3 regions of the Pantoea sp. PvP021 genome follow, and region 1 is predicted to be linked to each of the others. Evidence: predicted binding sites of a transcription regulator. Region 1 holds the regulator's gene; each other region holds the start of a gene.
The links. Region 1 encodes Fur, which represses iron uptake genes when iron is present. Its sites were predicted from a motif close to ATAATAATGAGAACNACTATCAA; they were not measured.

Region 1 (7,510 bases):
TGCGCATCTATATGGGACATCTGCGCCAGAAGCTGGAAGCCAATCCGACACAACCGGCTCATCTGCTGACGGAAACCGGGATCGGCTATCGCTTTATGCCATAAAAAAAGGCGCCAGAGGCGCCTTTCATGACTGCAAACAAACTCAAATCTGAGCAAATACTGACCGCAACGGATAAACCCCGAGGCGCAGGGAACAGGGTCAGAGGAGGAAAGCGTCCCGCGCCATGGATGGCGCGGGCCGAGCTGTCATGGATGACATCTTTTGCGTCTTTCCGATCTGATCCTGTTTCCTGTGCTGGCACGATCCAACAGCTAGCCGGGTTGGACTTTACCAGCAACCTTAATGGTACCGAGCGTATCTTTCATCTGCCCGACTAATCAGGCGTTTTTCAGCACTTCGCTGACAATCTCAACGGCTTCTTTCTCAATCTGCGCGCGGTGTTCAGCGCCCAGGAAGCTTTCACAGTAGATTTTGTAAGCGTCTTCGGTGCCTGAAGGACGGGCAGCAAACCAGCCATTCTCCGTCATCACTTTCAGACCGCCGATAGATGCACCATTACCTGGCGCGGCAGTCAGACGAGCGGTGATAGGATCACCCGCCAGGGTATCAGCGCTGACCATCTCCGGTGACAGCTTCGACAGCGCGGCTTTCTGCGCTGAGGTGGCTGATGCCTGCAGACGGTTGTAGCTTGGTGCGCCAAAGCGCGTTGCCAGTTCGTCATAGTGCTGCTGCGGGTTTTTACCGGTCACTGCAGTAATTTCAGCGGCCAGCAGACACATGATGATGCCATCTTTGTCCGTAGACCACGGCGTACCGTCGAAACGCAGGAATGAAGCGCCTGCGCTCTCTTCGCCACCGAAACCGAGGCTGCCGTCATACAGACCATCAACAAACCATTTGAAACCAACCGGCACTTCCACCAGCTTGCGACCAATGTCGTTGACCACACGGTCAATCATGGCGCTGGAGACCAGGGTTTTACCCACGGCAACATCCTGACCCCACTGTGGGCGGTGCTGGAACAGATAGTTGATCGCCACCGCCAGATAGTGGTTTGGATTCATCAGACCCGCTGGGGTCACAATGCCGTGACGGTCATAATCGGGATCGTTGCCGAACGCCAGATCGAACTTGTCACGGTAAGCCAGCAGGCCTGCCATTGCGCTTTCAGACGAGCAGTCCATGCGGACCACGCCATCTTTATCCAGATGCATAAAGCGGAAGGTCTGATCGACCGCGTCATTCACCAGCGTCAGATCCAGCTTGTAGTGCTCAGCAATACGCTGCCAGTAAGCAATACCGGAACCACCCAGTGGATCCACACCCAGCTTCAGGCCCGCTTTCTGAATCGCCTGGAAGTCGATAATCTCTGCCAGACCTTCAACATAAGGCTGGATCAGATCTTTCTCGACCACATGACCGCTGGCCATCGCCTGCTCCAGCGGCAGACGTTTCACCTCTTTCAGGCCATCTTTGATCAGCTGATTGGCACGATCTTCCACCACTTTGGTAACGTTAGTATCAGCAGGTCCGCCGTTAGGTGGGTTGTACTTGATGCCGCCATCTTCTGGTGGGTTATGCGACGGCGTAATCACGATGCCGTCAGCCAGCGCGCCACCCGCTTTGTTGTGCTCAAGAATCGCATTCGAGATCGCAGGGGTCGGCGTATAGCCATTATCCTGCTGCACAATCACATCAACGCCGTTCGCCGTCAGCACTTCCAGAACAGACAGGATGGCGGGTTCAGACAGCGCATGGGTGTCTTTACCGACGTAGCAAGGCCCGGTGATACCATTCTTTTTACGCTCTTCGGCAATCGCCTGAGCGATCGCCAGAATGTGCATCTCGTTGAAGCTTTGACGCCCTGCACTGCCGCGATGGCCGGAAGTGCCAAATTTCACCGCATGTTCCGGGTTCGCCACATCGGGCTGCAGGACATAATATTGTGACGTTAATTGTGCAACGTTAATCAAATCGCTCTGCTGGGCGGGTTGCCCGGCACGTGGGTGATTGGCCATTGGCGCTGCTCCCTGACGCTTAAGTTTTAAATGGTGCCGCAAACTTTCTCGGTCAGTTCCGCAGGGAACTGCATCGAGAGCATGATGTGTTCGATCATGCTGCATTTACGACCAGTATTGGTGTTGGTGATCACCCAGTACGGCGTGCCGGGCACATGCTTCGGCTTAGTATGGGTGCCATTCTGCAACAGCGTATGCTCATCACCTGCAAAATAGACGCGGGTGCGGCCCTGCAGAGATGCAGTAGCTTCAGCAAAGGCTGCGGTATCAAGACGATAGAGCGTTGACAAGATAAGCATAAAGCGATTCACCGCCCGCTTCTGCTCCGCATATTCATCGGAAAGCAGCAGCTCGCGCACCGCGCGGACACGATCCTGCGGGCGCGAACCCACAGACGCAGGCTGGGACTCTTTCGCTGCATCTTTTGAGGCTGGCTGTGCAGGCGAAGCGGGTGCAGTCTGACCGGCCGTGAACTTCAGCATACGACGCAGAATGTCGGATGCGCTTTCACCAATGTGTTGCGTGTGGCTGGCAATATAACGGTAGAGCTCTTCGTCAACTTCGATCGTTTTCATCTTATTCCGTACGGTTCTTTCTCATGACAGAACCACCTGTTTCCTGAAAAGCTCTGAGTATAGTCAGGCAATTCAAAGGGTGTGTGGGTTCTAACATCAGGATTATAAAGTTAAAGTCAGGCGGGTTGTTAGCAATCAAACGGTTTACGGGCAAAAGTCAGAATATGTCCTAATGCCGCCGGAACCGGCGCGCCTGAAAAGGTGAAACCATGATAACCTAAGCTCAGGTCTCAAACTTAAGAACTTTGCTATGATTTTGAACGCCCGTCTGCAAACTGAACAATCCCCTGCTGATTCTCTGCCCATCCTGCTTATTCACGGTCTGTTTGGCAGTCTCGATAACCTTGGCGTGCTGGCGCGCGGGCTGAAAGATGCCGGTCCGTTGCTGCAGGTAGATGTCCGCAACCACGGACTTTCACCACGATCTGACGAGATGAACTACGCTGTAATGGCGCAGGATATGGTCGAAACACTGGATGCACATGGCATTGATCGCGTCGCGGTGATCGGACACTCGATGGGCGGTAAAATCGCCATGACCATGAGCGCGCTGGTGCCGGAACGCATTGAGCGCCTGGTGATGATCGATATCGCCCCGGTGGATTACCAGACGCGCCGTCATGACCAGATATTTGCCGCCATTCGTGCCGTCACCGATGCGGGCGTCTCATCCCGCAGCGAGGCGGCGAAGGTCATGCGAACGCTGATCGAGGAAGAAGGGGTGATCCAGTTCCTGCTGAAATCCTTCCAGGAGGGGGAGTGGCGCTTCAACGTTCCGGTGCTGTGGGATAACTACACCACAATATCTGGCTGGCAGCCGGTTCCCGCCTGGAATCACCCGGCGCTGTTTATTCGCGGCGGCGACTCCAGCTATCTGGATAACAGCTATCGCGATGCGTTGCTGCAGCAGTTCCCGGCCGCTCAGGCGCATGTGATCGGTGGCGCAGGACACTGGGTTCATGCAGAGAAACCCGATGCCGTTTTGCGCAGTGTCCGTCGCTTTTTTGCGCTTTAAAAGCAAATAGATGGCGGCAAAGGTTTAGGATTGGCGTCCGGCGTAAGCGTGAAGTATGATGGCGCGCTAAAATTTTGCCGCGGGTCAGTTTTGCTGCGGCAATGGCCAATAATTTATAATTTGCGCGGTGAGTGTCTGGCGCCCGCCCCCATTCAGTTTTACTAAGCCATGGCAAAAGAACAGACTGACCGCACGACGCTCGATCTCTTTGCTGATGAGCGCCGCCCTGGTCGACCCAAAACCAGTCCGCTTTCGCGTGATGAACAGCTGCGCATTAACAAGCGCAATCAACTGAAACGTGACAAAGGACGCGGGCTTCGTCGTGTCGAACTGAAAATGAACAGTGACGCCGTCGATGCACTCAATACGCTGGCAGAACAGCGCAATCTCAGCCGTAGCGAACTGATTGAACAGATGCTACTGGCACAGCTCAAACTGGATTAATGCGGGCAAATCGCACGCAGAGGCAAATGTCGGGGCTTTAACCGTTCACCGGTTTTCTCTCGTCTGCTATTATTCGCTGAAATGTGCTGCGGCACACATCTCATCATCAGGATTTAAGAGGTTATTTTACTCATGGCACTCGTAGGCATCTTCTTCGGCAGCGATACCGGCAATACCGAAAACATTGCAAAAATGATCCAGAAACAGCTGGGTACAGATGTTGCAGAAGTCCATGACATCGCAAAAAGCACAAAAGAAGATCTGGAAGCGTTTGATATCCTGCTGCTGGGTATTCCGACCTGGTACTACGGCGAAGCGCAGTGCGACTGGGATGACTTTTTCCCGACGCTGGAAGAGATCGATTTTAACGGCAAGCTGGTTGCGCTGTTTGGCTGTGGCGACCAGGAAGATTACGCAGAGTATTTCTGTGATGCCATGGGCACGATTCGCGACATTATCGAACCGCACGGTGCCGTGATTGTCGGACACTGGCCAACTGAAGGCTATCACTTCGAAGCTTCGAAAGGCCTGGCCGATGATACCCACTTCCTGGGTCTGGCCATTGACGAAGATCGCCAGCCTGAGCTGACCAGCCAGCGTGTTGACCAGTGGGTTAAGCAGATTTTTGATGAACTGCAGCTGAAAGAGATCATCGAAGCCTGATCCTGCCCGCCTCAATGTGAGCGCCAGCTCACATTGAGGCAATGAAAATGCCTATAGAAATAATAGCCACATTTTTTTAACTTTCTCCGTTTAATCTGTAGAATACCCGCATCGATCTTCCGCTTATTTTCTCAGGCGGCAAGACTAAGTGATGTGCTAACAGACCTCTGTCAGAATCTTCCCCGGCCCGGTGACGAATCCCCAATAGCCCATGATGATTCAGACACGCCCTCTGGTTTTCATTTCATCGCTTCAGTTCTATAATGAGACGCAAATGAGAATGAGCACAGATCGACATTCAAGGCGATAAGCCACAAAAGTGAATATTAGTAACAGGACAAAATCCGCATGACTGACAACAACACCGCATTAAAGAAGGCTGGCCTGAAAGTAACGCTGCCCAGACTGAAAATTCTGGAAGTGCTTCAGGAACCTGAGTGCCATCACGTCAGTGCGGAAGATTTGTATAAACGCCTGATCGACATTGGCGAAGAGATTGGCCTGGCGACCGTTTACCGTGTTCTGAACCAGTTTGATGATGCCGGTATTGTGACTCGTCACAACTTTGAAGGCGGCAAGTCTGTCTTCGAACTGACGCAGCAGCATCACCACGATCACCTGATCTGCCTGGATTGCGGCAAGGTTATCGAGTTCAGCGACGAATCGATTGAAACGCGTCAGCGTGAAATCGCGACCCGCCATGGCATCAAGCTGACCAACCACAGCCTCTATCTCTATGGACACTGTACGCTGGGCGATTGCCGTGAAGACGAAACGCTGCACGACCAGTAACGCTGGCGCGGCCTGAAATAAAAAAACCGGTGAATTCACCGGTTTTTTTTCGTCTGTTTTCTGCCCTCACCTCACGCGACCAGCGTCTCCTGCAGATAGCGCCAGCGTGGAATGGAGCTGCTGCAATCCAGAATGGCCAGCGAAATGCGGCTCTGGTTATTGCCGTTCATCATCTGCATTTCGCGATACTGTACGACGATCTCTTTTTCATGATGAGAGAGAATGACATGTTCACAGGTGGCAATGCGCATCCCTTCCCGCTGCCCTTGTAACTGCTGGAAAAGATCCTCGACCTCGTTCAGATTGTACTCTTTGCCCTGTGGGGTCACCATGCGAAATTCAGGATGAAAATAGGACATCAGCAGCTGGAAACTGTCGTCAGATCCGGCTGGCTGATTAAAAATACGTTCAATGAGCTGATGTAAAACGACGACACTGTGTTTGGCTTCCTGGGCGAGAACTGTCATTTTTTTTCCTTCTGTAACCCGCTTTGCAACCTCTGAGAGCGGATAGCCTACCTGAAAGCTGACAATTCACATCCTGAAATTGATTAATTTTTTTAAACTCAGATTACTCCCACAAGGCGGTATTGAACCGGTTGTGGTTAGTGCAGAATAAACGTCGGCGATGGTAAAAATCGGGGCAATAAAAAAGGGCGATAAATCGCCCTTTTGTCATTTTATGAGGTCAGCCCCAAAAAATTTATTCGCCCGTTTTGGTCCAGGTATCACGAAGACCGACGGTGCGGTTAAACACCAGTTGCGTCGGTTTCGAGTAAACGCTGTCGGCGCAGAAATAACCTTCACGTTCAAACTGAAACGGTGTTGTCGGTTCCACATCGCGCAGGCTGGGTTCAACAAAGCCGTTTTTGATGGTCAGTGACTCAGGATTAATGACCGCCAGGAAATCCTCTGCAGCAGCCGGGTTTGGCACACTGAACAGACGATCATACAGACGGAACTCAGCTGGCTGCGCGTGATCCGCAGAAACCCAGTGAATCACGCCTTTGACTTTGCGGCCATCGGCTGGATCTTTGCTCAGCGTATCAACATCGCTGGTGCAGTAGATGCAGGTAATGTTGCCCGCTTCATCTTTGGCGACCCGCTCAGCACGAATCACATAGGCGTTACGCAGGCGGACTTCTTTGCCCAGCACCAGACGCTTATATTGTTTGTTCGCCTCTTCACGGAAATCCGCGCGATCGATCCAGATCTCGCGGCAGAACGGCACTTCACGCGTGCCCATCTCCGGTTTACCCGGATGATTTGGCATGGTGACGATTTCGCTATGGCCTGCTGGCAGGTTTTCGATCACCACTTTAAGCGGATCTAAAACCGCCATGGCGCGGGGCGCATTCTCGTTAAGATCATCACGGATACAGGACTCCAGCGAAGCCATCTCCACGATGTTATCTTGCTTAGTCACGCCAATACGACGGCAGAACTCACGGATAGAAGCGGCGGTGTAACCACGACGACGCAGACCTGAAACGGTCAGCATGCGCGGATCGTCCCACCCTTCTACGTGCTTCTCGGTCACCAGCTGAGTGAGTTTACGTTTCGACATCACCGCATACTCCAGATTCAGGCGCGAGAATTCATACTGACGCGGATGAACCGGAATTGTGATGTTGTCCAGCACCCAGTCATAGAGACGGCGGTTGTCCTGAAACTCCAGCGTACAGAGCGAGTGCGTAATGCCTTCCAGCGCATCGGAGATGCAGTGGGTAAAGTCATACATCGGGTAGATGCACCACTTATTGCCGGTCTGGTGGTGTTCCGCGAACTTGATGCGGTAAAGCACCGGATCGCGCATCACGATGAAATTAGAGGCCATGTCGATTTTGGCGCGCAGACAGGCGGTGCCTTCGGCAAACTCACCGTTTCGCATCTTCTCAAACAGCGCCAGATTCTCTTCCACGCTGCGATCGCGATAAGGGCTGTTTTTACCCGGCTCTTTCAGGGTGCCGCGATATTCACGAATCTCATCCGGACTCAGTT
Region 2 (7,510 bases), on a different contig from region 1:
CTCGCGGACCTGATCCTGGTTCACTTCCGACAGGAAGGTTGAATAATCAACCCGACGGCCATTCGACTCGCTGGGCCCAAAGCTCTGGAATACTGACATCAGCACGACCGCGATGACTAACCAGAGAATCAGGTTTTTCGCCATGTCACTCAAGGGATTAACCTCATATTACAACGGTGTTAACAGATAGCGTAGGGTACTATAGATCCCGCATACATGGAATCGCAGCAAAACTGCGGACTTCTCCAGCAATTTGGTTATAGTTTGCGCCCAGTCGCCACAATATACACTTCACGTGAACGTGAACGTGAAGCGTCCGGCTTACGAATTTTCACTTTCGTAAACAGGGAGCGAATTTCCCGCAGGTATTCATCGAAGCCATCTCCCTGAAACACTTTCACTACAAAACTGCCGCCAGGTGCCAGGATATCTCGACACATCTCCAGCGCCAGCTCGACTAAATACATCGACCGGGGAATATCTACGGCAGGTGTACCACTCATATTCGGCGCCATATCGGACATGACAACCTGAACTTTTTGATCGCCAACGCGTTCAAGCAGCGCATTGACCACCGATTCTTCACGAAAATCGCCCTGAAGGAAATCGACACCGACTATCGGATCCATTGGCAGGATATCACAGGCAATGACTCGCCCTTTGTTCCCAATTTGCTGTACCACATATTGCGACCAGCCTCCGGGTGCAGCACCCAGATCTACCACGGTCATGCCGGGTTTGAAAAGCTTGTCACCCTGTTGTATTTCATCAAGTTTAAACCAGGCGCGCGAACGCAACCCTTTTTTATGCGCCTGGAGCACATATTTATCGCTAAAGTGTTCCTGAAGCCAGCGGCCGGAGCTGGCCGAACGCTTTTTACCCGTCATAATATTTCCAACTAAATCGTCATCGTAGCGATAAACCTGCACGCAATGGGTTGCGTCGATTTGGTGATATACCCGAGATGGCGGTAGAATGAACCGTTTTCAATCCCTGAGTAAGTAAAAAACTACGATGAATCTAAGTACCAAACAAAAACAGCACCTCAAGGGCCTCGCCCATCCGCTCAAGCCAGTGGTTATGCTGGGTGGCAATGGCCTGACTGAAGGCGTGCTGGCCGAAATCGAGCAGGCTCTGTCGCATCACGAACTGATCAAGGTAAAAATCGCCTCGGAAGATCGTGAAACGAAGCAGCTGATCGTTGAGGCTATCGTGCGTGAGACCGGTGCCAGCAACGTACAGGTGATCGGCAAAACGCTGGTGCTGTATCGCCCCTCTAAAGAGAGCAAAATTTCTCTGCCACGCTAAGTGGGCAAAGAAAGTGACATGCTCTTACCTCAGATAAAAGGCCGCAATGCGGCCTTTTTCCTTTCTTTACATTGTGCTTTAACGCTTTTCAAAGCGTAGCAACATCTTAAAGGTATTCCACCTTCAGGATTTCATACTCAACGTCGCCGCCCGGGGTTTTCACAATAGCCACGTCATCGGCCTCTTTACCCACCAGGCCACGCGCCATCGGCGAATTGACCGAAATCAGATTTTGCTTAAAGTCCGCTTCGTCATCGCCCACAATGCGATACGTGGCTTCTTCGTCGGTTTCGACGTTCAGCACGGTAACGGTTGCACCGAAAATCACGCGTCCGGTTTTCGGCATCTGAGTGACGTCGATAACCTGCGCATTGGAGAGTTTGGCTTCAATCTCCTGAATACGGCCTTCGCAAAAACCCTGCTCTTCACGCGCAGCGTGATATTCCGCGTTCTCTTTTAAATCGCCATGTTCGCGTGCGTCAGCGATAGAGGCGATAATGCGCGGGCGCTTCACGGTTTTCAGCTCGTTCAGCTCTTCGCGCAATCTTTCAGCGCCTCTTAACGTCATCGGAATCTGATTCATTTAAGCTCCTCGCCATCTTTCCTGTTTAACGATGTCATCCTGACCGGTGACTGCAGAAAAAAGCGTTCTGCGGCGCATTAGCCCGTTTTTGCAAATAAAAGAATCCTGACCCGGAGATGCTTCCAGGCCAGAAAAGAGTTTTGCAATTTGATACGTATTTTACCCCAGAGTTCCCTGCGGGTCATCGTTTACTTTGCACCGTCCAGCGACGTAGTATTGACGCCCTCACCTGCCAGTTACCGCGAGATTATGCGATTTTCACGACTTGTTACCGGATTAAGCTGCGCATTTATGCTGCAGGCACACGCAGCGCCAGTTGATGAATACATGCAGTACCTGCCAGACGGCGCCAATCTGGCGCTGATGGTACAAAAAGTAGGCGCATCAACACCGATTATTGATTATCACGGAAAACAGATGGCCCTGCCCGCCAGTACCATGAAAGTGGTGACGGCGCTGGCAGCATTGCTGGAACTGGGTGGCGACTTCCGTTTTCAGACCACTTTTGAGACTCGCGGCGCCATTATCGATGGCACCCTGAACGGCGATTTAGTTGCACGTTTCGGCGGTGATCCCACCTTAAGCCGTCAGGATCTGCGCAACATGGTGGCGGCGATAAAGAAGCAGGGCATTAACCATATCAAAGGCAATCTGGTTATCGACACCTCCGTTTTTGCCAGTCACGATATGGCGCCGGGCTGGCCGTGGAACGATATGACCCAGTGCTTCAGTGCTCCGCCGGGTGCGGCAATCGTTGATAAAAACTGCTTCTCGGTTTCGCTCTACAGTGCTAATACGCCGGGTGAGAATGCCTTTGTACGTATCGCCTCCTATTATCCGGCGCATATGTACAGCCAGGTGCGCACCATTGGCCGCAACAGCGGCGAAGGGCAATATTGCGAGCTGGATGTGGTGCCGGGCGAGCTGAACCGCTACACCCTCACGGGCTGTATGCGCCAGCGCGCGGAACCGCTGCCGCTGGCATTTGCGGTGCAGGATGGCGCGGCCTGGGCTGGCGAAATCCTCAAGGCGGAACTGCGGTCGTCTGAGATTGACTATAGCGGGCATCTGGTGCGACAGACGCAGGTCACCGAACCGGGTACCGTGCTGGCATCGACCCAGTCCGCGCCGCTGCATACGCTGCTGCACACCATGCTGAAGAAGTCAGACAACATGATTGCCGACACGGTGTTTCGCACCATTGGTCATCACTACTTCAATGTGCCCGGCACGTTCCGCGCCGGACAGGATGCCGTTCGCCGCATCCTGAAAGCCAAAGCCAATGTCGACATGGGTAATAGCATTCAGGTGGATGGTTCAGGTCTCTCCCGCCATGACCTGATTTCGCCGCAAACCATGATGCAGGTATTGCAGTTCATTGCGAAGAATGACAACACGCTGGATTATATTTCGATGCTGCCGCTGGCAGGTTACGACGGCACGCTGCAGTATCGCGGCGGGCTGCATGAGGCGGGGCTGGATGGCAAAGTCTCGGCGAAAACCGGCTCACTGCAGGGCGTCTATAACCTGGCGGGCTTTATCACCACCTCCAGTGGTGCGCGGGTGGCATTCGTTCAGTTCCTTTCCGGTTATGCGGTCCCGCCGGAAGATCAGCGTACCCGCCGTATTCCGCTGGTGCGATTTGAGAGCCGTCTCTACCGCGATATCAATCAGAACAACTGATTATTCAGTCATAAAAAAAGCGCAGCGGTCAGATCAACCGCTGCGCTTTTTATTGCCCGTCCATCAGAAGCGGGTATTCACGCTCATATACCAGGTGCGGCCCGACTCGTTAAAGGTATTGGCCCCTGCGCCATAGAGCCACGCTCCGGTGGTGGCATTGCCGGTGGTCTGCGCGTTGCCCTGACGGAAATGGCGCTTGTCGAACAGGTTGTCGATACCCACGGTGACGCTGGCATATTTATTAACGTCATAGGTGCCGCTCATGCCCACAACCGAATAGGGGCTCACCTGATCGGTGGCGCTACCGGTAACGGCGTTACCTTTATAGTCATATTTCTTCGGTACCTGTTTACCGTACCAGGTCAGGGTCGTTTGCAGGGAGAGGTCCTGCATCGCCTGCCAGCTCAGCGTCGAATTGAGCGTATATTCCGGAATAATCGACAGACGATCGCCGGTCTCTTTATTCTTACTCTGCAACATGTAAGTGAAGTTATTGTTCCACGTTACGCTATCGGAGAACGGGACATTAACCGTGCCTTCCAGCCCCTCGACGACCGCTTTAGGCACATTTTCCCATTTGTAGATGTCGGTTTTGCCGTTAGATGCGGTGCCGGTTGGCGCCGTGCCAGCCTCGATCTTGTTACGGTAGTCGTTGCGGAACCAGGTCAGGCCCGCCTGGTAGCCATCGCGCTTCCATTCGACCCCAATCTCTTTATTGATGCTGTTTTCCGCTTTCAGATCGTCATTACCCATCAGATAACAGGCACCGGCACTGGCGGCGCAGCCCTGACCATTGCTGTAGAGCAGATAGTTCGGGTTGGTCTGATAGAGGCTCGGGGCTTTATAGGCGCGCGCAATACCCATTTTCAGTGTGAACTCATCGCCTAATCCCTGTGACAGGTTGAGCGACGGGCTCCAGTTATCGCCGACAATCGAATGGTGATCGAAGCGCAGGCCCGGCGTCAGCATGGTGCTGTCGGTCAGCTCAATATTGTCTTCGGCAAACAGCGAGAAGATTTCCGCCTGTGAATAGGGTGTGCGGCCGGTCGTAGCGATACCGGGAATCGACCCGTAGCTGGCGGCCTGAGTCGTCGATGAAGGATCCTTCATCCGCTGCTGATTCCATTCCGTCCCGAAAGTCGCGGTCTGGTTCACCAGCCATTCAAACGGCACACTGATCTCACTGTGCAACAACACATCATCCAGCTGGATGGTATTGAAGTTGCTGTTGGCGAAGATGCCTTCGGTGCCGCCTGCCAGCCCCTCATTCAGACGCGCGTTGCGGGTGTTCTCATATTGCGCGTAGGTATTGGTGCTGATGCCATTGTCCCAGGCACCGGTCCACTTAACAGAAAAGTTCTGCCGATAGAGCCGGTTGGTCTCGTCACCATATTTGCTTTTCACCAGGGCGTTGGTATTGGTGTTCTGCGTGTCCCCGGCATAGAGGTTGCCCTGACGACTGTAACCGGCCCCCACTTCCAGCGTCTGCATCGGCGCAAATGCCCAGCGCAGCAGGCCATGAATATCTTTGTTGATCGAGCCTTCCCGGCCCGCCGGGTACGATCCGGCGTAACTGCCGGTGCGGTCTGCGGCGTGCCCTTCATTAATGTCGTAAGCATCAGCCTGCGTTTTTGCCAGTCCGCCATAGAGCCGGAAACTGACATCATCGCCCAGTGGCCCTTCAAGGCTGAAGTTGGTGCGACGGGTCGCGCCCTCCTCCTTGTGTTCCGGCACGTTGTAATAGGCGCTCCATGAGCCGTGCCACTGATTATCCATCTCTTTTTTGGTGATGATGTTCACCACGCCGCCCGCTGCACCGTTACCGTAACGGGCCGCTGCCGGACCGCGGATTACCTCAATGCGATCAATGATCTCTGGCGGCACCCAGTTAGTGTCGCCGCGCGTATCACGCTCGCCACGCCAGCCAAGCCGAACCGCGTTGCGGCTGGTCACCGGCAATCCATCGATCAGAATCAGGGTATTTTCCGGCCCCATGCCGCGGATATCGATCTGGCGATTGTTTCCGCGCTGGCCGCTGGTGGAGTTACCGGTCAGATTGACGCCAGGCATGGTGCGAATAATTTCGGCGACATCGCGTGCGGGTGGATGTTTTTTAATTTCGTCGGCGGTGATGGTCGACACGCCAGGTGCCTGCAACGTCTGCTCGGCGGCGGTCACCATCATGGTGTCGTCGTGGAGGGTATCGGAGGGGCTGCTGTCGATAGCCGGTTCGTGGGTGGCTTCAGCAGCCACGGCACCGGCAGAAATGAGAGAGGCGGTGAAACCCAGTTCAATCATAATGGCTAACGAAAGCCGGGATAACTTTTTCATTTTTCTGTTCCTGGAGTGCCGGCGAGGATGCCACTGCCGGCGTGCCGGTAAAAAAGTAATAACCTTGCCTGCAACGTTTTCCCCTTGTCGCCGGGCCAGCGTCAGAACCGCTTTGCATCAGTCTGAAAGCCGGTGCGGCAGAGAGGATGCGCGCGCTCCCTGTCGGGCGGAAACACCCTATTGCAAATGCAAATAATTATCAATACTATTATTCATAACATGTATGACCCTAATCAAGGGTGATCGAAAGATGGCGCGTATGACGTGGTTAAGTGAAGAAACCGGCAGTGAACGCTGGTGGCAACAGCAGCAGCAACGGGGCATTCCTCTGGTTGAAGCTGGCGAAAAGGGAACCTGTCAGGTCACCTTTTTCTGGCGCGATCCCAAGGGTGACACGCAGCACTCCGATACCCGGCGCGTCTGGATCAATATTACCGGCGTAACCGATCATCATCATTCAGCGGTCCCCTCCTCCTTAACGCCTGTTCCCGATACCGATGTCTGGTGGTGGCAAACCGCCCTGCCCGCTGACTGGCGCGGCAGCTACTGCCTGATTCCTGATAGTCAGGAAGAGACTTTTACCGGGCAGGCCGATATGCAGGCAGTGCGCCAGTGGTGGAGTCAGAAATTCCCGCAGGCGCAAAGCGACCCGCTGAATCCTTTGCGAAGCTGGGCGGGTGGACGGGGAATGAGGGTCTCGCCACTGCACCTGCCACACGCGCCGGATCAGCAGGTGTGGCGTGCAGTTGATGAGGGCCGTGCCGCCGATATTCCGCTGCAACACTATTGGTGGCGCAGCGAACGGCTGGGGAACCAGCGTCAGATCTGGATCTCTGTTACCGGAGACGCCAGTGCAGGCGATCGTCCGCTGGTACTGCTGCTGGATGGTCAGTTCTGGGCACAGAACATGCCGGTTGCCGGCCCGCTTCAGCAACTGACAGAGGCAGGCGAACTGCCCCCTGCGGTCTATGTCATGATCGACATCATCGACCGCGAGCACCGCACGCGTGAGCTGACCTGTAACCCTGACTTCTGGCTGGCGATTCAGCACGAGCTGTTGCCGCAGGTTCAGCGCTGGGCGCCGTTTCGTGCCGACAGCACGCTGGTAGCGGGACAAAGTTTTGGCGGCCTTTCTGCCGCTTACGCCACCCTGACCTGGCCGGAAACCTTTGCTGGGGCGATCAGCCTCTCCGGGTCGTTCTGGTGGCCCGCGCGCGGCGATCCCAATGGCTGGCTGCCACAGCAGTTACAACAGGGCTTACTGCAGGCCCCCCCTCGCCGCTTCTACCTGGAAGCGGGACGACGCGAACGGCTGATTCTGGCAGCAAACCAGCAGTTTCAGCACGATCTGACCGCTGCCGGACATCAGGTCAGCTATCACCCGGTCGAAGGTGGTCACGATGCGCTGTGCTGGCGCGGCGGACTGCTGGCAGGCCTTAAAGCCATGTGGCAATAGCCCTAACCCGCTTATATTCCGCCTTCTGCGCGCCACTGAAAGATATCTATGCAGGACAGCGGCGTTAGCGCGCCCGGTGACTGCGGACAGGAGACCGACATGCAACAACTTAACCCTTTCGACGATCCGCAACAGGATTGTCAGGTGCT
Region 3 (7,510 bases), on a different contig from region 1:
GACGGGTGACGATAAAGGCACAACTCTTTTCACCCATCAGCTCGTCGCTCATGGAGACCAGTGCAGCGTGGATCACATCCGCATGGCGCTGCAGCAGGTTTTCGATCTCTTCGGCTGCGATCTTTTCGCCGCCCCGGTTGATCTGATCTTTCTCCCGGCCCTGCACGATGATGTTGCCAGAGGGCGTGATCTCAATCAGATCGCCAGAGCAGTAAAAGCCCTGGTCATCGAAGCTGGCGGCGTTATGTTCCGGGCTGTTGTAGTAGCCGCGGAAGGTATAAGGACCACGCGTCATCAGGCGACCGATGGAGCCTGCTGGCAATGGGTTACCCTGATCGTCGGCAACCCATACCTCGTCATCCGGGGAGATCGGGCGTCCCTGCGTGGTGAGAATGGTCTGCTCATCGTCATCCAGCCGGGTGTAGTTCACCAGACCTTCCGCCATACCAAATACCTGCTGCAGGGTGCAGCCGATCTCGTTCTGGATGCGCGCGGCCAGTGTTTCACCCAGCTTTGCGCCACCGACCTGAATGCGTTGCAGCGAGGCCAGCGCAGCATTGCTGCCCCATTCCTGAATCGCCTGCAGCCAGAGACTGGCGGCGGGCGGAACCAGGCCGGTATCGGTGACCTGATGCTTTTCAATCAGCGGGAAGCAGAGCGTTGCGCTGGGATCGGCGGCTAAGATCACCTGTCCGCCCGCGTAAAAAACGCCCAGCGCGCCCGGCGAACTCATCGGGAAGTTATGCGCGGCGGGCAGGGCGATCAGGTAGCGGGTGTCGGCGGTAATATCGCAGATAACGTCACTCTCACGGATGCTGTAGTAGTAATCATTATGGGTACGTGGGATCAGTTTCGGTGTACCGGTACTGCCACCCGACAGCTGGAAAAAGGCGACTTCATCGCCTGCGGTCGGGGTTGCGATGAAGTTGCCCGCGGGTTCAGCCAGCAGGGCGTCGAGGCTGTTTTCCGTCTGAGCGTCATTACGCAGGATCACCTGTTGGAGTGAACGCTGATCGCGGCAAAGTTGCGTAATAAACGCATCATCGGCGAACAGTGCGTGGCTGCGATCGGCAATTAACAGGCTCGGCGAGATCTGACTGGCATAGGCGGCCAGTTCGGTGCGCTGATGGCTGAACAGGGCGTTAACCGGGGCAACGCCGATTTTGAAAAGGGCAAACAGCGTCAGGTAAAATTCCGCCACGTTGCCAAGCTGCACCAGCGCCGTATCGCCTGACTTCAGGCCGCGACGCTGCAATGCCGCGGCCAGGTTGTCACTCAGCGCCGCCAGCTGGCGATAGGTAAATTGTCGTTCGCCATCAATCACCGCCACGCTCTCGCTGTCGCGATGACGTTCCAGGATGTCTGTCATCGGCAGATCGAGCCAGTAGCCTTTTTCACGGTAACGTGCGGCCAGATCGTCCGGCCAGCGGCTGTAGGAAATCGTCATACAGGTTCCTTTATTGCAGTCCAAAAGCGCGAAGCATGGTGTCGAGTTTGACGCCGGTTTCACGCCATTCTGATTCAGGTTGTGAGTCCGCTACGATGCCTGCGCCCGCAAACAGCCGCACCCGCGGGCCATTCACCGTACCGCAACGAATGGTGACGACCCATTCGCCATTGCCCTGATCGTCACACCAGCCGACGATGCCGCCAAACAGCTGACGTTCAAATGGCTCCAGTCGCTGAATCAGCGCCTGAGCACGCTGATGAGGGAAGCCGCTGAGGGCCGGTGTCGGATGCAGCAGACAGGCCAGTGACAGCGCATTTTCGCGATCGTCCAGCACGTCACCCTGAATCTGCGTAGCGAGATGCCACAGTGTTGCGGTGGTCAGCAGTGAAGGTGTCTCGGGGACCGACAGCAGGCGGCTGCGCGGCTGCAGCGTCGCGCGCATCGCATCCGTGACCAGCTTATGCTCATGACGATCTTTTGCTGAGTGCATCAGGCTGTCGCCAGAGGCCTGGTCACGCTGCGGATCGCGATGACGCGGCGCTGAACCGGCCAGCGGACAGGAGCTGAACTGGCGGCCCTGCTTACGAATCATCAGTTCCGGGCTGGCGCCAACCAGCGCGCCACCATCGGGCAGCGGCAGATGAAAGTGATAGCTGTTAGGGTTCTGCGCCACGATGCGCTGCATCAGGGCGGCCGTATCAACCGGCTGTTCCGCCACGATATCCATCAGCCGCGACAACACCACTTTATCCAGATCGCCGCGCTGCGTAGCCGCCACCGCCTGCGCAACCATGTCGATGAAAATGTCATGGTCCGGCACCGCCGTGCGGCGACGCACCTGCGGCAGTTCAGCCTCAGCCAGAGAGGCACTGGCGTTGAGATCGTCACGGTTAAAGGTCTGATACGACTCAGGGATAAACAGCGCAGCGGGCTGATCCACGTCGAAGGGGATTGCACCCACCAGAATGGGATGGGCAATGCCCTGTTTTCTGGCTGAAGCAAAATGGTGCTGTAGTTGCTGCTGAAACTCCCCTGTCAGCTGCTCACCCTGCCTTACCGGCGCGGTAAGGGTAGTAAAACAGCCCTGTGTGGTCAGGCTTTGCCAGGGAGAGGTAAACAGAAAGCCACGGCAGAGTGCCGGGAAATCCTGCAACAAGGGATGTTCAAACGCCAGCGATTCCACCATAATTTCCACCTATAAATGATAAGATAACTAATAATGATTATCATTTGTATTGTGGGCCAGTAACCTACGTTGATTAGCCGAAAGTGTCAATAATTACGCGGCGATTCAGCTGGCATGGCCGGTTAAATCAGCACAAATGGTCTCTCTCTTTTTCCGGGTAAAAGTGGACGAAAATCTATGAGTAAACATGGTGTCACATCGGCGATAGCGCTGTTTTTCCTGAGCATCAGCCTGTTCAGCGTTACCGCTGCTGCCCAGACCGGCTGGCCGCGAACTGTCGCCGGGACAACAGGCAATATCACACTGACCCAGGCACCGATGCGTATCGTTTCGACCAGCGTTACCCTGACCGGCTCGCTGCTGGCGATTGATGCGCCGGTCGTCGCCAGTGGCGCAACCGCACCCGGCAGTCGGCTGGCTGATAAGCAGGGATTCTTCCGTCAGTGGGGCGAAGTGGCCAAACAGCGCGGCGTAAAACGTCTCTACATTGGTGAGCCCAGTGCAGAAGCGATTGCTGCTGAAGCGCCAGACCTGATTGTGGTCAGCGCCACCGGGAATGATTCGGCGATCAAACTGGTTGAACAGCTTGCGGCGATTGCGCCGGTGCTGGTGGTGAATTACGACGATAAAAGCTGGCAGCAACTGGTGACGTTGCTGGGGGAGGCGACCGGGCATGAAGCGGAAGCTGCCGCCCGGAAAGCTGAGTTTGATGCGCGAGAAAAGGCTCTGAAAGCGAAGCTGACCCTGCCGCCGCAGCCGGTATCAGCGATGGTGTGGAACGGGGATGGCCGGGCAGTCAATCTGTGGACGGATGCATCGGCGCAGGGGAAATTACTGCAGCAACTGGGCTTCACTCTGGCGACGCCGCCGGCCACTCTTCAGTCTGGTCACAGCATGGGACAGCGTAAAGATATCCTGCAACTGTCAGGAGAAAATCTGGCGGCAGGCCTTAATGGTCAATCATATCTGCTGTTTGCCGCTGAAGAGCCCACCGCCGCACAGGTGATGAGCAACCCTTTCCTGGCGCAGACCCCAGCTGTGCGCGCAAAAGCGGTCTATGCGCTGGGGCTGGATAGCTTCCGGCTCGACTACTACAGCGCCAGCAATTTGCTGACGCGGCTGGAGACGTTGTTCGTTAAATCATGATCCCGTTTCCGCCGGTGCAGACGGTTGATAGCGACGCAGACGCGCCATCAGCAGCCACATGATGATGCCCAGCACGGTGGCTGCCAGACCAGCCAGGCTGGCCGCCTGCTGCGGCAACAACAGTGAACCCATCGCGCCAATCATCGCTGCACCTATCGCATCGCCGGTGACATTCTGCGCTGTCCAGAGGCTGTTGATCCTGCCGAGCAGCGCATCAGGCGTCAGCGTCTGGATCAGCGCGTACTGCACCAGGCTGTTGATGGCACTGAAATAGCCAAAGGCCGCGAGGCAGACCAGACTCGCGCTGAACCACGGCATCAGGCTGAACAGAGCCAGCGCGACGAAAGCAGCAATAGCACTCGCCAGAATCAGGCGGCCCGGCTGCGGTGACTGTGCCAGCCGTCCGCTGGTGAGGGCACCTGTGGCAGCACCCAGCGGAACGGCGGCATACATCAGCCCTAACTCCGTCACGCCGACCTGCCAGTGTGGCGCCAGCGCCGGATAGAGCACGCGCACCGCACTGGCTAACGTCACCAGCGCGCCGACCAGCGCCGCCATGCCAACGATCGGGCTGGCAAACAGGAATTGCACGCCGCTGACCAGTGCTTTCAGCGGATGCTCACGCGGCTGCGGCGGTGGCGCAAGCCGCGGCAACCGCAGCAGGGTTAACACCGTCAGCAACGTGCCGAACGCCGCCAGTCCGTAGTTCCACGCCACACCGCCCTGCGCGATGACCAGTCCGGCAATGGCGGGTGAGAGAATCGCGCCAAATCGCACCGTCAGCATGGTAATCGCACCTGCTTTCATCAGGTTTTCACGCCCGACCAGCGCCGGCGTCGCCGCCAGCAGCGCGGTGACGCCTATCGCGCCGAAAAAACCATCCCATAGTCCCAGCACAAAGACGGCGATCACCGACGGCGAAGGGAGCAGGGCATTGATGCATAAGGCGACAAAGCCCAGGCCACAGGTGGATCGGGCAAACAGGATCAGACGTCGGCGCTCATAGCGATCCGCCAGCACGCCGCCGGTCAGCAGGCCGATAAACATGCCGGCACTGGCCAGCGTCACCGCCAGACCCACCAGCAGCGGCGACTGCGTTAGCTGCTGAATCTGAACCGGTACCGCCACCGCCAGCATGCCGAGGGCGACGATGGAGATAAAGCGGGCGATAAAAATGGCGCGAAAGGCGGGGTGGGTTCTCAGCAGGCTGAGATCGATAAAGTGGGAGGGTTTGTTCATAACGTCGCTTTTTTGCACCCATTTTCCTCATCATTGAGTCCGGGAGTCATGGTAACATACAAAAAATCACTAATAACGATAACAAGTATCATTATCATAATGACTCGTGCTGCGATCTCAATGAATCGGTGAAGGTTTAAACGTTATGCGTCAACTTCGTGCAATAGCAGGTTCAGGGATGCTGCTGTTGTTGCTTCTCGCGCTCAGCCTGATGCTGGGTGCCAAATCTATCCCCTTTCATGATGTCACGCAGGCCTTATTCAGCGACTGTAACCGCGTCGATTGTGTCATCGTGCGCGATGCCCGACTGCCGCGCACCCTGGCGGGTCTGCTGGCCGGGATCAGTTTAGGTCTGGCGGGCGCGCTGATGCAGAGCCTGACGCGCAATCCGCTGGCCGATCCCGGCATTCTCGGTATCAACGCCGGTGCGGGCTTTGCGGTGGTGCTGGGCATCGCCCTGTCTGGCGCTGACTCCCCCGCGGACTGGCTTGGCTTTGCCTTTACGGGCGCACTGCTGGCCTCCCTGCTGGTGGCGCTGACCGGTGCGCTGGGCGGTGGCCGCGTTAATCCGGTGCGTCTGACGCTGGCAGGCGTGGCGCTGGGCGCGGTGCTGGAGGGGTTAACCTCTGGTTTATCGCTGCTCAATCCTGACATCTACGATCATCTGCGTTTCTGGCACAGTGGCTCGCTGGATATCCGCAATTTTGCCATTCTGCGCACCACCTTTCCGGCGGTAGTCGCCGGTAGCCTGCTGGCGCTGCTGCTGGCGCGTTCGCTCAACAGCCTGAGTATGGGCGGTGATATGGCGACTGCGCTGGGTACCCGGGTGATGCGTACCCAGCTGGTGGGATTACTGGCTATTGCGCTGCTGAGTGGGGCGGCGACAGCCGCTGTCGGCCCCATCGCGTTTGTCGGCTTAATGACGCCACATCTGGCCCGCTGGCTGCTGGGTAACGATCATCGCTGGATGCTGCCCGGAACCCTTCTTATCACCCCCTGTTTGCTGCTGGCCGCCGATATTCTGGGACGGCTGCTGGTACCGGGCGAACTGCGCGTGTCGATTGTCACGGCCATACTGGGCGCGCCGATGCTGATTGTGCTGGTGCGCCGCAAGTCGGGAAGAGGGCAGCTATGAAACGGGTGATGATTAATGCGCTGATGCTGCTGGTGGCCTGCGGGGTGCTGACCTTTCTGAGCATTACGCGCGGCACCTTACCGATCTCCGCCAGCCAGTTGTGGGCCCTTATCAACGGCGAGGCGGCGCGTAACATACAGCTGATTGTACTGGAGTGGCGACTGCCGCGCGTCATGATGGCGCTGCTGATTGGTGCGGCACTGGGCGTCAGCGGGGCAATTTTTCAGTCGCTGCTGCGCAACCCGCTGGGCAGCCCCGATATTCTGGGTTTCAATACCGGCGCTTACAGCGGCGTCCTGGTGGCACTGGTGCTGTTCCAGCAAAACATGGAGGGCATGACGCTGGCGGCACTGCTTGGCGGACTGCTCACGGCGGGCGTGGTCTGGCTGTTCAGCTGGCGCAACGGCGTGGAGACCTTTCGTCTGATCATTGTGGGCATCAGCGTGCGGGCGCTGCTGATGGCGCTGAACAGCTGGCTGATTATCAGCGCCTCACTGGAGGCGGCACTGAGCGCCGGGCTCTGGAGCGCCGGTTCACTCAACGGCATTACCTGGGCGAAAACGACGCCGGTGATTACCGTGCTTCTGCTGGCGCTGCTGGCGACAAGCATGCTGGCCCGGCGCATGCGTCTGCTGGAGATGGGTGACGACACTGCCTGCGCGCTGGGCGTACCGGTTGAACGCAGCCGCGTTTTGCTGATGCTGACGGGCGTGATCCTCACCGCCGCCTCTACCGCGCTGGTCGGTCCTGTCTCCTTTATTGCGCTGCTGGCACCGCAGATTGCTCGTCGGCTATGTGGCGGTATCAAAGGCGCGCTGCCGCTGGCTGCCTTGTGCGGCGCGCTGCTGTTAACCGCCGCGGATTACGCCGCGCAGCACTTTTTCCTGCCTTATCAGCTGCCGGTTGGCGTCATCACGGTTAGCCTGGGCGGACTCTATCTGATTGCTTTACTGGTACGGGAGGCGCGACGCCAATGACAGTGAAAACACGTTTGCAGGGCGACGCGCTGACGCTGGGGTATGACAAAAAAATCGTGGCGGAGAATCTCACCGTCGCGATCCCCGACGGTGAACTGACCGTTATTATTGGCCCCAACGCCTGTGGAAAGTCGACGCTGCTGCGTACCTTAAGCCGCCTGGTCTCGCCCCTGAAAGGCCAGGTGCTGCTGGATGGCAATGCGATTACTCACTACGCTACCAAAGAGGTGGCGCGTCGGCTGGGTCTGCTACCGCAAAGCTCGAATGCACCAGCGGGCATCAGCGTCAGCGAACTGGTCGCGCGCGGGCGTTATCCGCACCAGTCGCTGTTTGGTCGCTGGCGACAGGAAGATGAGACGGCTGTTCAGCAGGCAATG

Region 2: fes (enterochelin esterase) is a predicted target of Fur. The motif match lies at 6,092-6,114, and genes of this name have one in related genera.
Region 3: fepD (Fe(3+)-siderophore ABC transporter permease) is a predicted target of Fur. The motif match lies at 5,091-5,113, and genes of this name have one in related genera.

Annotation. Positions count from the first base shown of each region.
Region 1 covers NZ_JBSRXX010000001.1:1,620,832-1,628,341, forward strand. The annotation lists gene kdpE (two-component system response regulator KdpE) at 1-104, shown strand, start outside; gene pgm (phosphoglucomutase (alpha-D-glucose-1,6-bisphosphate-dependent)) at 381-2,021, opposite strand; gene seqA (replication initiation negative regulator SeqA) at 2,048-2,596, opposite strand; gene ybfF (esterase) at 2,847-3,611, shown strand; gene ybfE (LexA regulated protein) at 3,780-4,055, shown strand; gene fldA (flavodoxin FldA) at 4,188-4,718, shown strand; gene fur (ferric iron uptake transcriptional regulator) at 5,067-5,510, shown strand; gene ACVKSX_RS07530 (hypothetical protein) at 5,582-5,977, opposite strand; gene glnS (glutamine--tRNA ligase) at 6,213-7,510, opposite strand, start outside.
Region 2 covers NZ_JBSRXX010000007.1:17,243-24,752, forward strand. The annotation lists gene ftsH (ATP-dependent zinc metalloprotease FtsH) at 1-144, opposite strand, end outside; gene rlmE (23S rRNA (uridine(2552)-2'-O)-methyltransferase RlmE) at 258-887, opposite strand; gene yhbY (ribosome assembly RNA-binding protein YhbY) at 1,015-1,308, shown strand; gene greA (transcription elongation factor GreA) at 1,415-1,891, opposite strand; gene dacB (serine-type D-Ala-D-Ala carboxypeptidase) at 2,141-3,574, shown strand; gene ACVKSX_RS17210 (TonB-dependent siderophore receptor) at 3,638-5,905, opposite strand; gene fes (enterochelin esterase) at 6,156-7,361, shown strand; gene ACVKSX_RS17220 (MbtH family protein) at 7,461-7,510, shown strand, end outside.
Region 3 covers NZ_JBSRXX010000007.1:29,298-36,807, reverse strand. The annotation lists gene ACVKSX_RS17260 ((2,3-dihydroxybenzoyl)adenylate synthase) at 1-1,447, opposite strand, end outside; gene ACVKSX_RS17255 (isochorismate synthase) at 1,458-2,636, opposite strand; gene fepB (Fe2+-enterobactin ABC transporter substrate-binding protein) at 2,814-3,782, shown strand; gene entS (enterobactin transporter EntS) at 3,777-5,021, opposite strand; gene fepD (Fe(3+)-siderophore ABC transporter permease) at 5,167-6,156, shown strand; gene fepG (iron-enterobactin ABC transporter permease) at 6,153-7,133, shown strand; gene ACVKSX_RS17230 (ATP-binding cassette domain-containing protein) at 7,130-7,510, shown strand, end outside.